Regions from separate parts of the Pseudoalteromonas sp. SR44-5 genome, predicted to be linked through region 4. Evidence: predicted binding sites of a transcription regulator. Region 4 holds the regulator's gene; each other region holds the start of a gene.
The links. Region 4 encodes sigma-54, which starts transcription at its own class of promoters, with help from an activator protein. Its sites were predicted from a motif close to GTTGGCACGNNNNTNGNNT; they were not measured.
Positions count from the first base shown of each region.

Region 1: H5154_RS04255 (YggN family protein) is a predicted target of sigma-54. The motif match lies at 1,746-1,764, and genes of this name have one in related genera.
Region 2: H5154_RS09195 (LruC domain-containing protein) is a predicted target of sigma-54. The motif match lies at 1,749-1,767, and genes of this name have one in related genera.
Region 3: H5154_RS20915 (BON domain-containing protein) is a predicted target of sigma-54. The motif match lies at 2,183-2,201, and genes of this name have one in related genera.

Region 1 covers NZ_JACJDT010000005.1:76,751-79,968, forward strand. The annotation lists gene H5154_RS04240 (LysR family transcriptional regulator) at 1-590, shown strand, start outside; gene H5154_RS04245 (glutathione peroxidase) at 686-1,177, shown strand; gene H5154_RS04250 (PA3496 family putative envelope integrity protein) at 1,227-1,415, opposite strand; gene H5154_RS04255 (YggN family protein) at 1,823-2,620, shown strand; gene H5154_RS04260 (PLP-dependent aminotransferase family protein) at 2,704-3,218, opposite strand, start outside.
Region 2 covers NZ_JACJDT010000012.1:86,523-89,740, reverse strand. The annotation lists gene H5154_RS09195 (LruC domain-containing protein) at 1-1,715, opposite strand, end outside; gene gmk (guanylate kinase) at 2,058-2,678, shown strand; gene rpoZ (DNA-directed RNA polymerase subunit omega) at 2,796-3,071, shown strand; gene spoT (bifunctional GTP diphosphokinase/guanosine-3',5'-bis pyrophosphate 3'-pyrophosphohydrolase) at 3,200-3,218, shown strand, end outside.
Region 3 covers NZ_JACJDT010000060.1:14,189-17,406, forward strand. The annotation lists gene H5154_RS20910 (alpha-amylase family protein) at 1-1,632, shown strand, start outside; gene H5154_RS20915 (BON domain-containing protein) at 1,807-2,130, opposite strand; gene srmB (ATP-dependent RNA helicase SrmB) at 2,535-3,218, opposite strand, start outside.
Region 4 covers NZ_JACJDT010000061.1:14,611-17,828, reverse strand. The annotation lists gene rapZ (RNase adapter RapZ) at 1-475, opposite strand, end outside; gene ptsN (PTS IIA-like nitrogen regulatory protein PtsN) at 496-948, opposite strand; gene hpf (ribosome hibernation promoting factor) at 953-1,240, opposite strand; gene H5154_RS21045 (RNA polymerase factor sigma-54) at 1,269-2,765, opposite strand; gene lptB (LPS export ABC transporter ATP-binding protein) at 2,832-3,218, opposite strand, start outside.

The sequences.
Region 1 (3,218 bases), on a different contig from region 4:
CTGGTGCTGGTGAATTTGTTGCATGTCATGTAGCACCTAAAATTGTTGAGTTTGTAAAACGCTACCCTGAGGTTGAAGTAGATATGGACTTCAACAATCGTAATGTCGACTTAGTTGAAGAAGGTTTTGATTTAGCGATCCGTTTTGGCCGCATGCAAGACTCTAACTTAATTGCACGACCACTTAGCCCGCGAATCATGACTCTCGTTGCCAGTCCAGAATATTTAGCACATCACCCAACCCCAACTACGCCTCAACAATTAACCGCTCATAATTGCTTAATTGCCATGGGGAAACGTTGGCGATTTAATTTTGCCGGCGATATTAAAGAGGTAAAAGTTGCCGGCAACTGGCGCAGTAACCATCCGCGCGCACTATTATCTGCGACATTAGCAGGCTTGGGCATTGCCCATTTAGCCACTGATATTGTTGATAAGTATATTGAAAACGGGCAACTAATTACCTTACTTGATGAGTTTCAGGTAACAGACAATGCCTCTTGGTTAGTGTATCCACGTAAAGATTTAATGCCGTACAGAGTGCGATTATTGATTGAACATTTACTCACAAGCTTTAATCATGCAAGTTAAAATAAAATGGTCTATGCAATATGATGATAATTTAAGCTGTATGTCTGTCACAACTCAGGATAGAATTTAACAAACAACAATAACAAGAGAGCAACATGAACGACTTCTATCAACTTTCAGCCAGCAATCTGCAAGGCCAAAGCATTGATTTTTCAGATTTCGCAGGCAAAGTTGTGTTAATTGTCAACACTGCCAGTAAATGTGGCTTCACTCCACAGTACGAAGGTTTACAACAATTACATGCAAAATACGCTGATCAAGGGTTAGTAATTATTGGTTTTCCGTGCAATCAATTCGGCAAACAAGAGCCTGGCGGCGCAAAAGAAATAGCGCAAGGTTGTTTAATTAACTACGGTGTTGATTTTGTGATGATGAGCAAAATTGATGTTAATGGCGAAAACGCCCACCCCGTATTCAGGCATTTAAAATCAGCCTTACCTGGATTTTTAACCCGCAAAATAAAATGGAATTTCACTAAATTTTTAGTTGGCCGCGACGGCGAGGCAATTAAACGCTTTGCACCATTTACCAAACCGCAACAAATCGAAGGTGCTATTATCAAAGCCCTTAAAAGCAGTAATATCTAAACTCTAAAAGCAATAAAGAGGCAAATTGCCTCTTTATTTAAATTATCTCTTAGTCGTTTAAATACTCATCTAAGTCATCATCGCCCAAGTTTTTACGCAAGCGTTTTTGCTCAAGGTAGTCTTCCAACTTTTTCTTAACCTTTTGCTTATTCTTGTCGTGTTGATTACGCCCGACCATTTCGTACTCGTCTTCAACAAAATCGTCATCTAGCGCATCGTAACTAAATGTCTTACCCACAACCCACTCCATAAAGTGTTTGAGACCAATTAAGGATTTTTTATCACTATCATTGGTAAATTAAAAATGTTCAGCACTATTTCACCGTATGAAAAAGCACCAAAATAAAGCCATAACGCAATTCTAAAATAGTGTTATGTCGATATTGTGAATAAATAGCGCTAAATTTGAGTTCTGGAAAGTGAGAGTTTTTTATCGAAACGATAAGTATCTTTTATGTATTAATGTAAATTAGTCAAAATGACTAAAAAATGGCTTTTTTATAACATTTAAATGTAATTAAAAAAGGGAAAAAAACAATTAACTCATTGTTTTTAAATGCCAATAATTATTGGCATTAAACTTGATAAGTATTAAATACGTTAAATGCGTACTGGTCATAATCAACAAATTAGCAGGAAATAAAAATGAAAAAATTACTATTAATAAGTTCTTTATTCATTGCCACAGGGGCAATGGCACACAATGACAATGAGACGAATATTTCTTTTAGCGGCGACACATGTGACGTTGAATTTAAAAATGATGTGCGTATTAAGCCAAATGAATTAGAAATTTTTACAGCTGATAACCACACTATGACTTTTATAAATAGTGGCGAGTTAATGATTGATGGCCAAACTTTGACACTCAACAGTCAACAACACCAAGCTATCAGTAATTATTCAGACAGTCTGCGTAGCCAATTACCAGAAGTCGCGAACATTGCTCTTGAAGGCGTTAAAATTGCCGGGGTCGCCATTGAAGAAGTCGCCAATGCATTTAATATCGATGGCCTAGATAGCATTAATGAATTAATGGCTGATATTCAGGTAGAAGTACAAAACACCTTTTACCAACAAGGCGCTTTTGTAATGGGCCAACAAAGCTTTAGCCAATTTGGCGAAAACTTTGAAAGCCAATTTGATGAGCAAATAGAAAGCGCTGTACAAGCTGCGATGATGCAATCGATGGGTAGTATTTTAATGGCTGTAGGTTCAGAACTAATGGGCTCTGGTGGCGATATGCAAGCCTTTGAACAACGCATGGAAAATATGGGAGCTGAAATTGAAGCCAAAGTTGAGCAACAAGCTAACCAACTTGAAAAACGCGCTGATGCACTGTGCGGTAATTTTTCAACCATTGCTGATCAAGAGCAACAATTAGTTAAACTAGTTCCAGAATTGAAAGACTACCAATTATTTAGTTATAAACAAAATAACTAACTTGAACTCAGGTTCTAAACGCTAAAAGTTTGATATCCCTTTAGCAGCACTCTTTTTTAAAGGTGCTGCTTTTTTATGCCATGCTATTTCTTCGCTAAATGCACTAACTCACCTAGCTTTATAATAGCTTGTTCAATTTTTTCACCCCATGGCAAACCATAACTTAATCGAATACAACTGCGATATTTATTAGTGGCTGAAAAAATATAGCCAGGAGTAATGCTAATGCCACTTTCTAATGCCAGTTGAAATAGTTTTACACTATCGTAAGCCGCACCTAAATCAATCCAGATCACACATCCGCCTTGCGGATCGCTGATCCTAGCGGTACTCGGAAAGGCCTGTTGTAAACACCAGATCATTCGTTCTTTATTAGAACGTAGACGCTGTCGCAGTAGTTTTATATTACGATCATAATCACCACTAACTATAAATTCATATAACGTCCATTGATTGATCAATGAAGTAGAACAACTCAATGCACGCTTATAGCGACGCGCTTTGGCAGCAAACTTTCCGGCAATCAACCAGCCAACACGATAACTCGGCGCCGCAGTTTTAGAAAACGATGCACAGGTTAATACCAACCCTTTTGTTG
Region 2 (3,218 bases), on a different contig from region 4:
GATTGCTTATTCACATGCAGCCAAGTGTCTTGCATAAAAATTAAAATAGCCTGCTCTGTGTTTGCTTCCAAAAATGAGCCTGTTTGTAGTTCGCCATTAATCACAAACCGAATGTTATCGGCATCGACTTCTCTACTTAAAATTGAGTAAGTTGTATTATTTACCGTCTCTTTAAGGCTTACCGCAAAGCCATTATGATAGGTTGCTCCTACACCAATTAACTGGCCATCAATTTTATAACCAACAACATTAGTGCCCTCAATGAGCTGAGTAGTACGGTAATTTACGACCACATCATTAAAATCATAATCACCTGCAAAAGGCCATTTATCTTCATAAGCAAGTGTCACCCAATCGTTTTCTCCTGGGTATACAGCACTAGCAAATGTTGTTATTTCATAATCTTCCACCTCACCACCTAAAACACCGCCAGTGGCAGTAATAAGCGAAGCTTCCGAGCCATCAGTTACCCTAAAACGAGCCCATGTCTGCCCAGCTTTAACATTACTAGGTACATTAATTAAAATACTGTTATCGCCTTGATTAAGTTGATATTTAGTTATTATGCGCTCACTTTCACTAAAGCCGCCATTTTGATCCCAATCAAACCATGCATATAAAAAGCTACTCGCAGAGGCGTTTACAATAATTTGGCTATCTTGACCCGCCGATATTGCCGTCACAAAGCTCACCCCATCATCTGATGCATCAACTGGGTTATTGATTAAGTCGGCATCAGTATTGATATTTTCACCATCGACTGTATCGCCTAAATAAATCAGATTACTGCCAGTGCTGTTAGGATCGAATAAATGCCTGGCTCCGCTTTGCTCTAAACTGGTGTTATAAGGTAGAGGAGCATCACCAAAATCAATCGAACTATCTGTTACCTCAACTTCGGCAATAGCACAACGAGCCCCATCGTTCTGACTTGACTTAGGGCCCGATGTAAACACATTAGCAACAGGCGTATAACCAACAACAGGACTAATACTTAAATCAACTTTGTGAATTTTTCCGCTTTTATTATTACTAAAATAAAACTGACCATTGATATCAAAATAGGCAGCACCAAATGCGCCCGTATCATCACCAATATCAACTTGAGTAATAAACTTGGTAGTATTTTCTGCAACGTTAATTTCATGCAAATCACCATTTGATTCAACTGCGTATAACAGGTTACTTTGCGGATGAAATGCAAAATCAAATATACCTAAGTTCCATGTGTCGGTTGCAGGTAGTAGCCGAGCAGTTATGGGGGCATCTAGATCATCCTCTAGATTGATTTCATATAAACCAAAATTGGGAGTATATACATAATACATCGCACTTTGATTTGCTTGCTCACCAGTCACTTGAATATCACCTACATAAAAATTAGTATCGGGTAGGCCAGTAACATTTAACCGCTTCATTTCGTAGTTGCTACCAATTTGCACCACGCTTTTAGGCGATTGTCGGCTAAAACCGTATAAGTATTGGTCTTTGTAATTAAAACCGACGGCATTCACACTTTCATTATTTGCCTCGCTAGCAAACGTCAAAGCCGATGATAAAATCGTAGGTTTAGCCGACACTAAATCTATACCGTAAAGCTGTGCCTTTGCATCCTGCATCAAAAATGCCTGACTAGGGCAATTATCGAATGGCTGGCTAAATACAGCACAAGGAAGTGAAACTAAACACGCTATGGCTAAATGGGTTAATCTCATTAGTAAGCCCTCAATCATTAAGTAACTGTACCAATGCAGGCATCATTCCAAAAAATAAAGCATTGAAATAAAACAAAATAAAATAAAGTTGAAGATGAAAGATGCAACTTGCAACGACCATTTTTGCATTATGCAACTAAGTACAAATAATCGTTAAAATGCGGGAGTTTTTTAAACAGTCATCATTGCCGTAACAAAAATACGGTTATTAATACGTTAAAATTTAATCACCTCACTAGGATACTTTCGGCAGTTGAGTAAACTTCACTAAATAAAGTACAATACCAAAATTAAGGCGGAGCTTATTAGCAGCTCTAGTCGGTTTATTTTAGGTAAAAACCCATGGCACACTCTCGCGGAAACTTATTTATTTTATCGGCACCATCTGGTGCGGGTAAATCCAGCTTAATCAATGCATTGTTAACTAAGTATAATGATATGAAAGTATCTGTATCGCATACTACTCGCTCGCCTCGTCCGGGCGAAGCAAATGGCGTGCATTACCACTTTGTAAATGTTGATGAATTCAAATCATTAATTGAAAAGAATGATTTTTTTGAATGGGCGCAAGTGTTCGATAATTACTACGGTACATCAAAGCAAGCAATTGAAGAGCAGCTTGCAGCAGGTATTGATGTATTTTTAGATATTGATTGGCAAGGTGCACGTCAAGTTCGTGATCTGGTCGCTGATGTTGAAACCATTTTTATCCTACCACCGTCAAAAGTTGAGCTTGAAGCGCGCTTAAATAATCGCGGCCAAGATTCACAAGAAATCATTGCTGGTCGCATGGCAAAAGCACAATCTGAAACGTCTCATTACAATGAATATGACTATGTCGTGGTTAACGATGATTTTGCAACTGCGCTGAAGGAAATTGAGACGATCGTATTGGCAAAACGCTTATCGCTACAAAGCCAAGCTATTCGCCATCAAGATTTACTCGTAGACTTACTGCGTTAAATCCTAATTTGGGTTCAGTAAGTATTTTATTTGTTTAAATTAACCACAAGCTATTGGCGAATCTGACTCGGTGCAGTAAACTACGTCTTTGCTTAAAAATTTATTTGGAGTGCTAAGATGGCTCGCGTAACTGTTGAAGATGCAGTAGATGCAATTGGTAATCGTTTTGATTTAATTTTAGTTGCGGCCCGTCGTGCCCGTCAAATCGCGGTCGGTGGTAAAAAGCCACTGGTTGATCCTGAAAACGATAAACCAACGGTTGTTGCTTTACGTGAAATTGAACTTGGTTTAGTAGATAGCTCATCAATGGATCTTATTGATCGTGAAGAGCAACAACATCAAGAGGCGGCTGAAATGGCTGCAGTTGCAGCTATTGTAGGCGGCAACCAATAATCTGACTTCCTTGTCTGATTTAGCCAACGGTATAGTATTTCTATTCTAGCCGTTGGCAATCCCTTCTTTTCATCGTATATTCTTAACATACCGTTACCTATTTGCTTCACGAGAACATTGGAGTGTGAATGTATCTTTTTGAAGGTC
Region 3 (3,218 bases), on a different contig from region 4:
TATGGTAATAAACAATACCCAATTTATAGCCCACAAGACTTTCACACCAGTTGCACCATTAATGGCTCTGACTACGGCAACGATCGTTACCGAGTACAAAACTGTGAGTTAGTTGGACTCGCAGATTTAGATACCGCTGCAACGTATGTCCAAAACACATTAGCGGCTTACATTAATGAATTACAAGCCATTGGTGTTAAGGGGTTTCGGTTTGATGCCTCTAAACATGTTGCAGCCAGTGATATTCAAAGTTTAATGGCGAAAGTGAATGGCTCGCCAGTGGTCTTTCAAGAAGTAATTGATCAAGGTGGCGAGGCTGTTGGTGCCTCTGAGTATTTAGCGTCAGGTTTAGTTACGGAATTTAAATACAGCACTGAACTTGGCAATACCTTTAGAAATGGCTCGCTCGCATGGTTAAGTAATTTTGGTGAAGGGTGGGGGTTTATGCCAAGTGCATCAGCTGTAGTATTTGTAGATAATCATGATAATCAACGCGGTCATGGTGGTGCCGGTAATGTAATTACCTTTGAAGATGGCCGCTTGTACGACTTAGCAAACGTATTTATGTTGGCTTACCCGTATGGTTATCCAAAAGTAATGTCTAGTTACGACTATCATGGTGACACAGATGCTGGTGGTCCAAGCGTACCTGTGCATAACAACGGTAATTTAGAATGCTTTGCGAGTAATTGGCAATGTGAGCATCGTTGGGCATACATTGCAGGTGGCGTAGATTTTAGAAATAATACAGCTGATAACTGGGCAACAACCAATTGGTGGGATAATACTAACAATCAAATAGCCTTTGGTAGAGGAAGTTCAGGTCATGTTGCCATTAATAAAGAAGGCTCAACACTCAATACTACCGTGCAAACAGATATGGCTCCAGGGCAATACTGTAACGTGCTAAAAGGAGCGCTGACTAATGATGCAACAAGTTGTACTGGTGAAGTTATTACTGTTAATGCAAATGGCACTATAAACTTAAATGTAGCCGCGTGGGATGCAATGGCTATTCATAAAAATGCCAAGCTAACCACTAATTCAACCCCTGATCCTCAGAGTGATTGGCAGCGAACTGTGATATTTATTAACGCACAAACGCAAACTGGCCAAGATATGTTTATTCGCGGCGGGATTGACCATGTTTATGCGAACACAAATCTTGGGCGTAACTGCCAAACAAGCAACTTTGAATGTGCTATGCCAATTCGCCATAATAATTTGCAAAGTGCCACTACCAGTCCTTGGAAAGCAAACGATAATTACCTAGATTGGTATGGTATTGAAACGGGCCAAAGTAGTGAGGCGCAAGGGACCGCAACCGATTGGACAACTAATATTTGGCCAGCAACTTGGGGAGCAGAAAAAACCGTTGCTAATGATGGCTTTGGTGTTACACCACTGAATATTTGGGGGGAACATTACTGGCTGCTTGATGTTGATATGGATTGCAGCAAAGCGGTTAATGGATGGTTTGAGGTAAAAGCGTTTATTAAAAATGGTCAGGGCTGGGAGGGTAATATCGCGCAAGTAAACACCCCTTATGCTAGTACTAATCATGTTGCTCAATGCGGCAAAATTAATAAATTTGAGTTTAATAATTCAACGGTAGAAATACGCAATTTCTAATTTTATTACAGATAAATCCCAGCTAAACCATAAGTATGCGTTTAGCTGGGATTTTACTTTGTAAGTCATGTTTTGGAGATTTGCGTTTTCTGTGTTTTAAGTAAACCTAAGTTGAATCACCAGAAAATCAGTTGCTTTAACTCTTTAATCTTTAGCCTAGCAGCTTTAAACTCTTCAATCTCTCACCTGCATTTTATTTTCAATAATTGCCACACCTTGGGTGTTTTCTAAAAACTTTTGTGCCAGTGCGCGTTCAAAGCCGGTTTCGGTTAGACCATAAATGGCTACTTTGTTGCCATCAACGTGTACTCGCAGTTGCGAGAGGTTTAGGTTTGGATTGCTACGCAGTTTATGAATTATAGTCTGCTGTAGTGTTGGTTGAGGAGAAACGCTGCTGATCATAATTGTACTAGTGGCTGCACTGACTTGCGTTGCGCAGGCGAGTAAAAATACACAGCAAAGTGATACCAATGATACAGTTAATTTGAAGCGGTCCATGATTTCCCTCATAACATCTATTGTATGTGTTTAGTGAATAGTAAGCTTACTGTTACAATATTTATTCCAACTTTAACGCATTGAAATTGAAGGGATATTTTAAGTTGGGGTAATGTTTTTGGAATTTTTTACATTCAACTGAGTAAAAAGTACGGCGATTAGCTAACTAATTTAGATTTGTAGTTGTTGTTTAGTGCAGCTATAGCGATGCAATATATTTTTTGTTAAGTGATGGTCGTAGCTGCAAGCTTGTAATGAGCAAGCTAAATGGGGAGCACAAGATAATTAATTTGCATGACTGCTATGAGAGGGTTTAATAACTTACTGCGAGTAGGTAAAACTGAATGTAACAAGCCGAGACTATGATAAGTCTCGGCTTTTTATGTAGCGTCAAAGCAGATGAATTATTTCTTTTTCTTAGCTTTTGCTTTGGCCTTTTTACGGGCTTTGATTTTTACCGGATCTTTATGTTTTTTGATTGGCGCTTTAGCTTCTTTATGACGCGGCTCAAATCCTTTAACAACACGGCGTTTAAGGCGCAGCTCAATGTAGCGTTCAATTTTTGCTAATACTGCAATGTCATGGGCTTCTACTAACGAAATTGCAATGCCTTTCTTACCTGCGCGAGCAGTGCGGCCAATACGGTGAACATACACGTCTGCTGTGCGTGGCATATCAAAGTTGATCACATGACTAATATCAGCCACATCAATACCGCGGGCGGCAACATCAGTCGCAACTAATATTCTTGTACGGCCACTGTGGAAATTTTCCATTGCCTTCATGCGTTTGTCTTGTGGCATCTCGCCACGTAACCAGGCTGCGCGAACCCCAGCATTGGTCAGCTCGCCGACTAATGTTTCTAGGCGATCACGGGTTTTAACAAACACAATAGCTTTGCTTAAGTCTTCACTGTTTAGTATTTCAACCAACATTGCTAATTTATGGTTGTAATCATCAGCAATGTGTACCCATTGGTGGATTTTAGCTTTTTCTTTACGTGAAGATTCAGCTTCTAATAGGGCTGGATCTTTTAAAATTTGCTCTGCAAATCGTTCAACGCTATCGCCTTCAAGAGTGGCTGAGAA
Region 4 (3,218 bases):
TTTTATCTTTTTTCCCTAAAATCTTTTCACGGATTGACTCTGCAAGCTGGTGGACACTCAGATCAGTGGTATCAAGTATAAAGTCAGCGCGAGTAGTTAATACATCAAGTAATACTTTTTCTTGCTTGATAGCTAAATCCAGTGGCAAAGAGTCCAAAGATAATGGGTGTAAGCGGCGAGTTTCAGAAAAACGTTTGATCAGGGTTTGATCATCACTGTCTAAATAAAATAGCGTCGGATTTGCAAAACCAGGCAAGTATTCAAGAATATCGTTAAATTCTTCCTGCTCTTTCGGTAAATTACGGACATCAATACTGACGGCAATTTTGTCATAATTATCAGAGACACTGCGCACTAATGAAGGTAATAAGTTTACCGGAATATTATCTACACAATAATAGCCAAGATCTTCTACTACACGCAGAGCAACAGATTTACCTGAGCCAGAACGCCCACTGATGATGATTAACTCCATGTAAATTCTCCTTCATTTGGCTACGATTGCGCAGCAATTACGTGATACAAATCTTGGTCTGTTTTTGCGCTACGTAGTTGTTTACAAAAATCTTTGTCGTTGAGTTTATCAGCAATTGTGGCTAACGTCTTCAAATGAAGTTGGCTATCACCATCTGGCACGATGAGAGCTACAAATATATCAACTGGGCGATTATCTATCGCATCAAAATCAATCGGTGATTCACTCACTATAATTATTGCTAGCGGGTTTTCAACACCACTCATACGGCCATGAGGAATAGCAATACCACGACCAATACCCGTACTACCTAGTTTTTCTCTCGACAGTAGTGCGTTGAGGATTTCTTGTTGTGATAGCTGAGGAAGTTGTTCATGAGCCAATTGGCTGATAAATTCAATGATCCGTTTTTTGCTATTAAAAAGGACCGCAGCTTTACTGCAGTCCTGGCAAATAAGTGAGCTTAATTTCATAGTGTTAGTGTCGAGCGTGCTTCTCTTTGTGTTTAATTACCTGACGGTCAAGTTTGTCGATTAGTCCGTCAATGGCTGCATACATGTCTTGGTGCTCAGTTGAGGCAAATAATTCAGCGCCACTGACATGTAATGTGGCTTCTGCTTTTTGGCTTAGCTTTTCTACATCAAGAATGACATGGACATTATTGATATGATCAAAATGCCTTTCAAGCTTGGCAAACTTATTGTTTACATAGTCTCTTAATGAATCAGTAATTTCTACATGACGACCAGTTAAATTTAGTTGCATAAGCATTTTCCTCTTGTGATTTTACGCCTTAAATCAAACTTTTACGTTGATTTGACGGTGGAATAGCCAGTGACTCGCGGTATTTTGCAATAGTCCGTCTAGCTACTTTGATACCTTGCTCTGCCAATATATCTGCAATTTTACTATCACTCAATGGTTTCGCTGAGTTTTCTGCACTGATCAATTTTCTGATCAATGCTCGAATGGCTGTCGATGAGCATTCGCCGCCGTTCTCAGTACTTACATGGCTCGAGAAAAAATATTTTAACTCAAATATACCACGAGGGGTATGCATGTATTTTTGGGTGGTTACACGAGAAATTGTTGATTCGTGCATCTCAACCATTTCGGCAACGTCGTTTAGTACCATAGGGCGCATGGCCTCAGGGCCATGCTCAAAGAATCCTTGCTGCTGTTTAACAATGCAGTTGGTTACTTTGAGTAACGTCTCGTTACGACTTTCTAGGCTTTTAATAAACCATTTAGCTTCTTGCAAATGCGAGCGTATAAATTGGCTGTCAGTGCTTGATTTTACAGAGCGTGACATCGCCGCATATTGGCTGTTCACTCTAATTTTTGGCATGCTGTCTGGATTGAGTTCAACCACCCAGCGACCTTTAATTTTTTTCACCGAAACGTCAGGAATAACATACTCTGATTCTTCGCGTACTATGGTATCCGCAGGCTTTGGGTTAAGGCTGTGGATCAGTGTCATTACTTCTTTTAGTTCATCTTCTTTAAGCTTAGTCTTTTTCATCAAAGTGCGATAGTCACGACTAGCTAATAAATCGATATGATCAGTTAAAATCATTTTTGTCTCGCTAATCCAAGGAGTTGCAGGATCAAATTGATTTAATTGAATACATAAACATTCTTGTAGGCTGCGCGCAGCAATACCAACAGGGTCAAACAACTGAATGCGTTTTAACACTGCTTGCACTTCGTCGAGTTCGATTTCTTCTTCGTTATTACCTTGATTTAAGCTTTCTGCGATGTCTTCGCAGCTCAAGGTTAAAATACCTGAATCGTCAACGGCTTCAACAATCGCAATGGCAATGGCTTCATCGGTTGGACTAAAAGGTGTGAGTTGTAATTGCCACATTAGATATTCGTGCAAGGTTTCAGTTGAGGCACCTTGATAAATTGACTCATCTTCAGGCATTGGCCCAGATGACGTATTTGGCGCAGCACTCATGTATTCGTCCCAGGTGACGTCCATAGCCATTTCGTCACTTAAGGTCTCTTTACTTAATGCTTCGCTACTTTCTTGTTCATATTCGCTTGGCTTGTCGTCTGCTGATGCGCTAACGGTTAAGTCATCGTTATCTTGTTTTTGTTCGTTTTTACCAGCCGTGTCGTCTGAATATTCATGTTCTTCTAGCTCTAACAATGGATTGCTGTCGAGCGCTTCTTGAATTTCTTGCTGGAGATCCAATGTACTGAGTTGCAATAAGCGAATTGCTTGTTGCAGCTGTGGTGTCATTGTAAGTTGCTGGCCCATGCGCAGCTGGAGTGATTGCCTCATGTATCTCTAACAATCCTTTTATTGTTATCATCGTTAAGTCTAGCAGATACTTAGCCGAGCGTGGCTTTATAGCCTAAATTGCTCGCCCAGGTAAACATCGCGGACTGTTTGGTCGGCGAGTACATGCTCAGGGGTACCTGATGCAATTAACTCCCCATGAGAAACTATGTAGGCTTTTTCACAAACATCAAGGGTTTCTCGTACATTGTGGTCGGTAATAAGCACGCCAATACCACGGTTTTTAAGGTGTTCAATAATCTTCTTTATATCTAACACTGAAATAGGATCAACGCCAGCAAAAGGCTCATCAAGTAAGATAAATTTTGGGTTTGCGGCTAAAGCGCGTGCAATTTCAACTCGACGACGTTCACCGCCAGATAATGCCATACCTTGGCTGTCGCGGATATGTTGAATGCTAAACTCATCAAGTAAGCTGTCGAGCGCTTCTTCTCT